DNA from 3 places in the Kitasatospora sp. NPDC057692 genome. Region 1 is predicted to be linked to each of the others. Evidence: riboswitches for the same ligand, from Rfam matches in the RefSeq annotation. Region 1 holds a riboswitch; each other region holds the start of a gene.

What was found. Region 1 has a riboswitch for cyclic di-AMP ahead of ACFVFS_RS29505 (NlpC/P60 family protein). Riboswitches for the same ligand answer to the same signal wherever they lie in the genome.
Region 2: it holds a riboswitch for cyclic di-AMP, as region 1 does, so the genes downstream of both, ACFVFS_RS34805 (M23 family metallopeptidase) here and ACFVFS_RS29505 (NlpC/P60 family protein) in region 1, are expected to answer to the same signal.
Region 3: it holds a riboswitch for cyclic di-AMP, as region 1 does, so the genes downstream of both, ACFVFS_RS11135 (transglycosylase family protein) here and ACFVFS_RS29505 (NlpC/P60 family protein) in region 1, are expected to answer to the same signal.

The regions. Positions count from the first base shown of each region.
Region 1 is NZ_JBHVIV010000065.1:12,261-15,519, forward strand. Features, by position in the region: gene ACFVFS_RS29505 (NlpC/P60 family protein) at 147-1,325, opposite strand; cyclic di-AMP (ydaO/yuaA leader) riboswitch at 1,336-1,488, opposite strand; gene ACFVFS_RS29510 (NlpC/P60 family protein) at 1,836-2,879, opposite strand; gene ACFVFS_RS29515 (NYN domain-containing protein) at 3,090-3,259, opposite strand, start outside.
Region 2 is NZ_JBHVIV010000094.1:23,858-27,116, reverse strand. Features, by position in the region: gene ACFVFS_RS34820 (TetR/AcrR family transcriptional regulator) at 1-321, opposite strand, end outside; gene ACFVFS_RS34815 (alpha/beta fold hydrolase) at 366-1,193, opposite strand; gene ACFVFS_RS34810 (YiaA/YiaB family inner membrane protein) at 1,317-1,607, opposite strand; cyclic di-AMP (ydaO/yuaA leader) riboswitch at 1,854-2,022, shown strand; gene ACFVFS_RS34805 (M23 family metallopeptidase) at 2,035-2,904, shown strand; gene ACFVFS_RS34800 (hypothetical protein) at 2,960-3,259, opposite strand, start outside.
Region 3 is NZ_JBHVIV010000013.1:127,660-130,918, forward strand. Features, by position in the region: gene ACFVFS_RS11125 (LacI family DNA-binding transcriptional regulator) at 1-206, shown strand, start outside; gene ACFVFS_RS11130 (hypothetical protein) at 267-467, opposite strand; gene ACFVFS_RS11135 (transglycosylase family protein) at 599-1,888, opposite strand; cyclic di-AMP (ydaO/yuaA leader) riboswitch at 1,875-2,073, opposite strand; gene ACFVFS_RS11140 (hypothetical protein) at 2,421-3,259, shown strand, end outside.

The DNA of each region.
Region 1 (3,259 bases):
CAAACCCCTCCGAACCCGAATATTCGGACACCGATCGGACGTCAGATCGGTTCGCGGACCGAGCGTCCCGGCGGCCCCGGGAAAAGCCGCGGGCCCGGTCCCCCCGCGCGGGGGGACCGGGCCCGGCAGAGCCTGCCGACCGTCGGTCAGAGGCGCACGATGGTGTTGACCGGCATGTTGGAGGCCGCCTCGTAGCGGACCGACGCGCCCGGCTTCGGGGCGTGGATGACCTGGCCGCCGCCGACGTAGATGCCCACGTGGTGGCGGTCGCCGTAGAAGATCACCAGGTCGCCGGGCTGGGCCTTGGAGATGTCCGAGCCGATCTGGGTGCCGGCGTTGGCCTGCGCCTGCGAGGTGCGCGGCAGCGACACACCCGCCTGGGCGTACGCCCAGCCGGTGAGGCCCGAGCAGTCGAAGGAGTTCGGGCCGGTGGCGCCGTAGACGTACGGCGAGCCGAGCTTGCTCTCGGCGGCGGCGATCGCCGCGGCGGCGCGCGAGCCGTTGGCGGCGGGCGCGGCCGGCTTGGCGGCCTCGGCGGTCGGCTTGGCGGCCTCGGCGGCCGGGGCCGAGGAGGCCGAGGACGGTGCGCTCAGGTTGCTGCGGTTGGTGTCGCGGGAGGCCCGCTCGGCCTCGGCCTTGGCCTTGGCGGCCTCGGCCTTGGCGGCGTCCGCCTTCGCCTTGGCCTCGGCGGCGGCCTTCTCCTCGGCCGCGCGGAGGGCCTGGCGCTCCTGCTCGGTGAGCGTGTTGAGGAGGTCCTGGGCCTTCTGCAGCTTGCCCTGGACGTCCTCCTTGGACGTCTTCAGCTGCTGGGTGGTGGCCTCCAGCTCGGCGAGCTTGGCCTGGGTCTCGGTGCGGTCCTGGTCCAGCCTGCGCTGCTGCTCCTGGAGCTCCTTCAGCGCGCCGGACTGGGTGGAGCCGGCCTGGTTCAGGGCGTCGGCCTGGTTGAGGAAGTTGTCCGGGCTGGCGGAGAGCATCAGCTGGACGGTCTGCGATATGCCGCCCGTGCGGTACTGCTCGCCGGCGATCTCGGCGAGGCCGCCCTGGGCCTCCGTCACCGTGGCCTGCTGGCGGGCCACCTTGTCCTGCAGCTCGGCGACCTGCTTCTGCAGCTCCTGCTGCTTGGCCTGGGCGCCGTTGTACTTCTCGGTGGCGACCTCGGCCTGCAGGTTGAGCTGGTCGACCTGCTCCTTGACCTGGTCCTTGGTCGGCGCCGGGTCGGCGTGGGCGCCGGACTGCGCGGACAGGGCAACGGCAGCGGCGGCGACACCGGTCAGGATCGAGACACGGGCGCGGCCGGCGGGCTTGGGACGACGATGGGACGCCACGAAGGCGGACTCCTTCTTCCTCATCCGCCTACCGGGTGAGCTGACGGGTTCGGGCGGAAGCGTGCCCTACGACGCCTCACCCGCCGCTCTCGCGGCCGGCCTGGCGCCGATTCACCCCGGAGGAACGTGGTTCCCCGGCTCCGCTCCACAGCGGACCCCCGACTGCTGGGTCCTCACTCGGACGGGCCACTCGTGGCCCCGCCCCGCTGCTTCGCGAACTCGGCGGCGAACCCCGCCGCCACCCAGGCTGGGTGATCGACTGTGCGTGGTTCGAGGCACGACCCTAGTAACAGATCCGTGATCCGTTCAAATCCTTGTCAGAAAAAAGTCGGAAGAATACCCAAGTTCTTTTGTGAATATGACCGAGCGTGATCAAATCCCCACGTCGGGCTGATCATTCTCCGTCAGGTGGTCGAACCCCTGCCGGAAACGCCCTGCGCCACCCCCGTCCGGGAGTGGCGCTGATCACAGGGGCCTCGACGGCCCCCTCGGGCGTGTCGTGCCGGTCCGTCAGACCCGGCGGATCGTGTTGATCTTCATGGCGTCGGCCTTCATCACCTTCACCACGTCACCGGTGCGCGGCGCGTGCACCACCATGCCGTTGCCGATGTACATGCCGACGTGGCTGCGGTCGTCGCGGTAGATGATCAGGTCGCCCGGCTGGGCCTCGGCCAGCGAGGGCACCCGGGTGCCGTAGTTGCCCTGCGCCTGCGAGGTGCGCGGCAGCGAGACGCCGGCCTTCCCGTAGGCCCAGACCATCAGGCCGGAGCAGTCGAAGGTGTTCGGGCCGGTGTCGCCCCAGCCGTAGGGCGAGCCCTGCTTGCTCATCGCGAGGGAGACCGCCGCACCGGCCTTGCCGCTCGCCTGCGGCAGGCTGCCCAGGTCGGTGCGCTCGCTGCCGCGCGAGGCGCGGTCGGCCTGCTGCTGAGCCGCCTTCAGGGCGGCCCGGTCGGCTGCGCTGAGCGAGTTCAGCAGCTCCTGGGCCTCCCGGAGCTTCTTGTTGACCTCGGCCTTGGTCTGGTTGAGGTCCTTGGTGGTGCTGTCCAGCGAGGCCAGCACGGCGGCCGCCTCGACCTTCTGCTGGTCGAGCCGGCGCTGCTGGTCCTGGAGGCCCTTGAGCGCCTCGGCCTGGCTGGAGCTGGCCTGCTGCACGCTGGAGGCCTTGTCCAGGTAGCCGGACGGGTCGGAGGTGAGCATCAGCTGGACGGACGGGTCGATGCCGCCGGTGCGGTACTGCTCGCCCGCCACCTCGGCCAGGCCGGCCTGAAGCTGGGTCATCTGCTCCTGGCCGCGGGCGACCTGGTCCTGGAGCTGGTCCGCCTGCTTGCGCAGCTGGTCGGCACGCTCCTTGGCGCCGTTGTACTTCTCGGTGGCCTGCTCGGCCTCTTCCTGCAGCTGGTCGATCTGCGCCTTGACGTCATCCTTCTTGGGCGACGGGCTGGGCGCGGCGTGTGCGGCGACCTGGGCGGAGAGAGCGACCGCGGTCGCAGCGGCAGCGGTGAGCACGGAGACCCGCGCGCGGCTCGGCTGCTTGGGACGGCGGTGGGAGGCCAAGGGACCGGCTCCTTCTTCCAATGGCCTCACCCGAACGGGTGAGAATCCGGAAAATAGGTTTGACGCCAGACCCTAGTGAAGATCCACGTTTCGCGCCACTCCCCCGATCGCGTGAACCCCGACCGCCCATCTGACTTCACAAAACTCGCACAACACCGCAATCCAGGCGCTGACCAGCCGTCATACCGGCCCGCGGGCGCCCGGGAGCGGTTACGGGCGGGCCAGCCGGTTCAGCAGCAGCACCGACGCGACGGGGCGCGCGCCGGCCTTCCGCACGCCCTCCGCGACCTCCCGGTCGGTGGAGACCACCACCACCGGGCGCCCCTGCGGCTCGGCCCGCACCAGCCGGCGGATCAGCTCGTCCGCCGTCTCCCCGGTCC
Region 2 (3,259 bases), on a different contig from region 1:
CGCCTGCGGCAGGGCGGCGTAGCGGTGCGGGTGCTCGGTGGCGTACGCGTGGTACGCCCGCAGGACGGCGGCGACCGCGGCGTCCCCGCTGCGGCCGAGCGCGGCCTCGGCGAGCCGGTCGGCCAGCTCCTCGGTCACCCGGACGGCCACCAGCCGGCGCAGTTCGGTCAGGCCGCCGCTGACGTGCTTGTACAGCGAGGGGGTGGCGACCCCGGCGCGGGCGGCCACGGCGGCCAGGGTGAGGGCCTCCGGGCCCTGCTCGTCGATGAGGGCGAGGGCGTGGCCGACGACCTGCTCGGGGGTCAGTCCGACTCGGGGCACTGCGGGTCTCCTAGCTGAAGGGGGGGCGGGGCCGGCGGGGACGGTCAGGCCAGGTCGGCCAGGAAGGACAGCAGGGCATCGGCGGTGGCCCGCGGGTGGTCGGCCATCGGGTAGTGCCCGGCGCCCTCGATCATCACCTTGCGCGCGTTCAGCGCGGCGGCCTGCCGGTCGGCGACCAGCTCCGGCTTCCCGAAGTCGGGGTCCTTCGAGCCCATCACGACCAGCGCCGGGCAGCGCACGGCGGCGGTCCAGCCGGCGGGCGAGGAGTCGCCGCGCACGTAGCCGCGGGTGGCGGTCTTCCGGCCGGGGGCGCGCATCGCGGCGACCAGCCCGGCCACGTACTCCTCGTGGTCGGCCGGCTTGGGCCCCGGGTAGGCCGCCTTGCGGTGGTAGAGGCCCCAGAACGCGGGCGAGTGCACCAGCAGCGCGCCCATCGCGCCGACCACCAGGCGCTGCAGCGCGCCGGGAGGCACGTTCTCGACGAAGGCGTCCAGCAGGACGACGCCGGCCACCCGCTCGGGGGCGTCCCCGGCGGCCTTGACGACGCTGGCGCCGGTGTACGAGTTGCCCGCCAGCACGGCCCGGTCGATGCCCAGGTGGTCCAGCAGGGCGAGGACGTCGCCGGCGATCGCGGCGGGGGAGTAGTCGTCCCAGAGGATCGAGGACTCCCCGAAGCCGCGCAGGTCCATGGTGATCACCCGGCGGCCGGCCGCGGCCAGCAGCGGGCGCAGGTGCCGGTAGGCGGCCCGGCTGTCGAGCATCCCGGGGAGCAGTACGACGGGGGCGCCCTCGCCGTGGCCGGTGTCGTCGAAGGCGATCCGGCCGCCGGGCAGGTCGAGGTGGCGGGTGGCGGGAGCGGTGGTGCCGTTCATGGGGAGCCTCCTGGGCCGGCGGGATCGTCGGCGAGTGCCGATAGCCATAAAGCTAAGGCTAATAGCCTTAGCCGTCAAGCCGTCGGTGTCGCCCCCGCCGGGGCTGCTCCCGTCCGGGTCCGGTCAGACCCCCTCCACCTTGAACGGGTCGTGCTCGGTCAGCAGCTTGTCGAGCCGCGCCTGGTCGACCCGGGTCACCAGCTCGGAGGTCTCCTGCCGGTCCCGGACCACCTTGGCGAGGGTGAAGGTCGAGGTGATCGTGTAGAGCAGGCCGAGGGCGAGGAACGCCCGGGTCCACGGCTCCACCGGGAGGAAGGCGATCCCGGCGCCGACGGCGGTGCCGGAGAGGGCGAAGGACAGCACGGCCTGGAGGTGGTACGCGGCCGTGGTGCGGGACTGCATCGGTGCGCTCATGGGCGCCAGGATGGCCGCGCCCGGCCCGGTCGCACATGAGTAGGCGTACTCAAGTGAGGGCCCGTTCGTTGACGTCCCGACACGTTCGGTAGTGTCAGATGTCATCAAACGCCCCAAAACGCCCATCGGGCCGCGTGGTGCCCGATCCGTATCCCGTCGTCACCAACGGATGGCTTGGAATCGGGGGGCTCTCGGATTAACGTTTGATAACGCAGCGCGGTCCGCAACGCCGTACCCAGACGGCACCGTGCGCCGTCGCCTAATCCCGCCGGCCGGCCTCCGGGCAGGCCAGGGAGCCGGGGAACCACGTTCCTTGGGGTGAATCGGCCAGGCCCTGGCCAGTCCAGGCCCAGCCGTAGGAGACCTTCCTGCTCCGAACCCGTCAGCTAACCCGGTAGGCGCGAAGGAAGGAAAGGAGCGCGCCTCCGTGGCGTCGACGCACACTCCGGCACACCCGTCCGGTTCCTCGGCCGGCACCCAGCTGCTCGATCACCCGGGCCCCTTCGCCGGGCACGGCCCGTTCGGCGGCCCCGCCGACGAGACCGCCCCGCCGGCGGCGGAGACCAGCCGGCACCGGATGCCCCGTCAGGGCCGCGGCACCGCTCCGCTGCTCGGCGTCACCGCCGTCGCCGCCACCCTGGGCGCCACCGGCTTCGCCTCCGCCACCCCGGCCGCCGCGCCGGCCGTCGAGGCACCCGACGAGCTGCCGGTCGCGCTCTCCGCCGACCCCGGCCTCGCCCTCGCCGCCCGCATCCAGCAGCAGGCGGACAGCCAGCGCACCGCGGCCGAGGAGACCGCCCGCGTCCAGGCCGCCCAGGAGGCCGAGGCCAAGCGGGCCGCCCAGATCGCCCAGCAGGAGCAGGCCAAGCGCGCCGCCGAGGAGGCCGAGAAGGCCAAGCTCGCCGAGATCAAGCTGCCGGTGAAGGACTACCGGCTCTCCGCCCACTACGGCCAGAGCGCCCGCTACTGGGCCCACCTGCACACCGGCCTCGACTTCGCCGCGGACCAGGGCGAGCCCGTCTACGCGGTCGGCCAGGGCACCATCACCTCGGCCGGCTGGGCCGGCGCCTACGGCTACCGGATCGTCGAGACCCTGCCCGACGGCACCGAGATCTGGTACTGCCACCTCTCCTCGATCATCAAGGGCTCCGGCAAGGTCGTCCCCGGCCAGCAGATCGGCAAGGTCGGCGCCACCGGCAACGTCACCGGCGCCCACCTGCACGTCGAGGTCCGCCCCGGCGGCGGCGCCCCCGTCGACCCGGAGAGCTGGTTCGAGCAGCGCGGCGTCACCCCCTGACGCTCCCCGCGGACCACGAGGGCCCCGGCCGCACGGCCGGGGCCCTCGCGCGTCGCTACGCCTCGTCCCCGGGCGTGTCCGGGTACTCGTCCGTGTGCTCGTCCCCGTACTCCTCCGCGTCCGCGTCCGGCTCCAGCGACGCCAGGTAGGCGTCGATCTCCGCCTGCCCCGGCTCCGGCGCCAGCTCCGGGAACCCGTCCACCAGCAGCCGCGGCAGCCCCGGCACCGTCCACGCCCCGGCCAGCTCCAGCGCCACCTCGACCGCGGCCTCCTCGAACGCCCCGAAGTCCCCGGCCAGCTCGTCCGGCATCGGCCGGCCCAGCGCCGTCAGCTCCGCCAGGTTCCGGTAGCTGCG
Region 3 (3,259 bases), on a different contig from region 1:
TCTCGGTGGTCGGCTTCGACGACTCGCCGCTGATGGCTTTCACCGAGCCGCCGCTGACCACCGTCCGCCAGCCGGTGGAGGCGATGGCCACCGCGGCGGTCGACGCGCTGCTGGAGGAGGTCGGCGGGAACGCCGTGCAGCGCGGGGAGTTCATGTTCCAGCCGGAGCTGGTGATGCGGGGTTCGACCGGCGCCCGCGCGCGCTGAGCGGAACGCCGGAGCGGCCCGGGAGCGGTGTGGTCCCGGGCCGCTCCGGCGTTTCCGCGCTCAGCCCTCCTGGGCGGTCGGGCGGTCCTGGGAGACCCGGTGGCCGTCGGCGGCGTCGCCGGTGCGGCTCTCGGTGCGTCGGCCCCGCTCCAGGTAGTCGCGGAGGATCAGTTCGACGGCGTCCTGCGGGCTCTTGGTGCCGGACAGCATCATCACGTCGATCGCGAGGTTGGCGTCGAGCGAGACGGTGACCTGGGCCATGGTGACTCCTTCTCGGGTGCAGGGCAGCAGCATGCCCGCTGCGGTCCCGGTTTGGCCATGGCCCTCCGGGCACGCCGCAGCCCCCGGGGAGGAGCGACCGGACTCTCCCCGGGGGCTGCGGTGTGACGGGATCAGACCCGGCCGGCGAAGTCCGGGGCCCAGTTGGCGATCGTCTGGAGGCGCACGCCCGAGCTCGGGTTGGCGGCCTCGACGTACTTGCCGTCGCCGATGTAGAGGGCGACGTGGTAGACGCCGGAGTCCTTGCCGTTGTTGGACCAGAACAGCAGGTCGCCCGCCTTGAGGGCGTCCAGCGAGACGTGGGTGGACGCGGCGGCCTGGTCGGCGGCGACGCGCGGGACGGAGACGCCCGCGGCGCGCAGCGCGGCCTGGGTCAGGCCGGAGCAGTCCCAGCCGCCGTTGCCGGTGCCGCCGTAGACGTAGGCCTGGCCGACCTTCGACTGGGCGAAGGCGACGGCGGCGGCCATGCTGCCGGTGGCGGTCGGGGCCGGGGTCTCGGCCTGCGCGGCGGGCTTGCTCGCCGGCTTGGCGGCCGGGGCCTGGGACTGGGCCGGGGCGGCCGGGGCCTGGGTCCCGCCCTGCGCGCCGCCCTGGGCGCGGTTGAACCAGTCGAAGCCCTGGCGCTCACCGAGGGTCAGGTGCTGGCCCGGGTAGATGGTGTGCGGGCCGTCGGTCAGGGTGGCGCGGTTGAGCTCGTACAGGCGCTGCCAGCCGCCCTGGACCTGGTGCTCGTCGGCGATGCTGGACAGCCAGTCGCCGGCGGCCACGGTGTAGTCCTGGGTGGCCTGCTGGCCGGCCTGCTGGCGCCACTGCCCGCCGTCCTGGCGCTGCTGCGGGGCGGCGGCGGTGCCGGAGGCGGCCGGGGCGGGGGTCTGCGGCTCGGTGGCGGGCTTGGCGGCCGGGGCCGGGGTCTGCGGCTTGGCGGCGGGCTTGGCGGCCGGGGTCTGGGCCGGGGCCGGGGTCTGCGCGGCCGGCTTGGCGGCGGAGGTGTCCACCGCGGCCGGGGTGCCGCCCTTGGTCAGACCGGCCTGGACCGAGCAGACCGGCCAGGCGCCGGGGCCCTGGACGGCCAGGACCTTCTCGGCGGTCGCGATCTGCTGGTCCTTGGTGGCGAGGTCGGCACGCGCGGCGTACGCGGTGCCGCCGAACGCGGACCAGGTGGAGTTGGTGAACTGGAGCCCGCCGTAGAAGCCGTTGCCGGTGTTGATGCTCCAGTTGCCGCCGCTCTCGCACTGGGCGACCTTGTCCCAGGTGGCGACGGAGGCGGCGGAGGCGGTGCCGGTGGTCAGGCAGGGGATGGTGAGACCGATGCCCGCGACGCCGAGGGTGGCGATCGCGCGACGGGTACGGCCGGACAGTCGGGTGCCGTTGGTGGGCAGCATGAAGACGCGGTCCTCTCCCACGCCTGCGAGGTGAGCTGTCGGATTCGGGCTGGAGTTGCCCGGCCGCGCTGTGGACGCGGCTTCACCCCTAGCCCGGGGCCGGTCCGTGGACCGGTCCTGGGCGAACTACCTGTGGTTCCCCCGCTCCTGCCGTGGTGCATTGCGCTGCCAGCGCGCCCGACGGCAGGACTCGGCGTCGCGGACGTGCTGGGTTCGTGTGGCCACGAACGGGGAGCACGTTAAGCAGAGGCGCGTTCAAACCGCAAACATGTGTGACGCTCGTCACGGTTTGCGAAATGCGTGCTGAGTGGCTGTCCTTCATGATCAGAAATGACCGATTTCCCGCAACGCCGGTCGCCGTCAATGCAACTGCCTATGCTTCAGAGCGTCGGCAGGACGCCGGCGAGCCGCAGCCGTCTGGGGAGAGGGCTACGCACCGATGGGCATCGACGAGGAGCCGGACGCCTCCCGTCCGGCCGCCCGGCCGACCGGAGCACATCGCCGGGCAAAGCACCGCAGAGTGGACATCCCACCCGAACCGTCCCGAACTCACTTGACCCGCCGGGCACTCCTGCGCTGGCTGGCCGTCGGCACCGCCTTCGCGGCGATCAGCGGCGAGGAGATCCTGCGCCGCTCGCTGACCGGCGAGACCCGGCTGATCACCCCGGCCGCCGTGATCGGGACGACCCCGACCGAGGCCGTCGGCCCGATGGGGCCCGACGGCGGCCACGGCGGCGCCCCGCCGGAGGGCACCGGCGCCCCGGGCGGCGCCCCCGAGCAGCCCGCCCCCGCGCCCACCGTCGACCAGGGCGGCCGCCGCTGGTCCGACCGGGCCGGCTGGGGCGGCAGCCCGCCGGGGCCGCGCAGCGCCGTGCGGATCACCGACCGGGTCCTGCTCGACACCGACGCCGAGATCGGCTCCCTGCTGGTCGAGCCGGGCGGTGCGCTGACCTTCGCCGCCGACCGCACCCTCACCCTCGCCGCCGCCGGCAACGTCGAGATCCGCGGCGCCCTCGCGCTCGCCCCCGACGGCGGCCACGTCCACACCCTGCGCTTCCCGGGCGTCGACGAGAAGCGCTTCCAGGGCGACGGCATGAAGGTGGTCGACACCGACGTCGGCCTCTGGGTCACCGGCGCCGGCCACCTGCGGCTGGACGGCGCGGCCAAGACCGCCTGGGTCCGTGCCGAGCGCGAGCTCAAGGCCGGCGACACCGTCGTCAACCTGGCCGCCCCGCCCGCCGGCTGGCTGCCCGGCGACGAACTCGCCGTCACCCCGACCGGCCCGCCGGACCAGGAGGGCTTCGCCGCCCGCTACGACCTCGTCACCATCCGGTCCGTCAGCGGAGCCGCCGTCACCCTGGAGGCCCCGCTGCGCCACGCCCACCCCCGGGT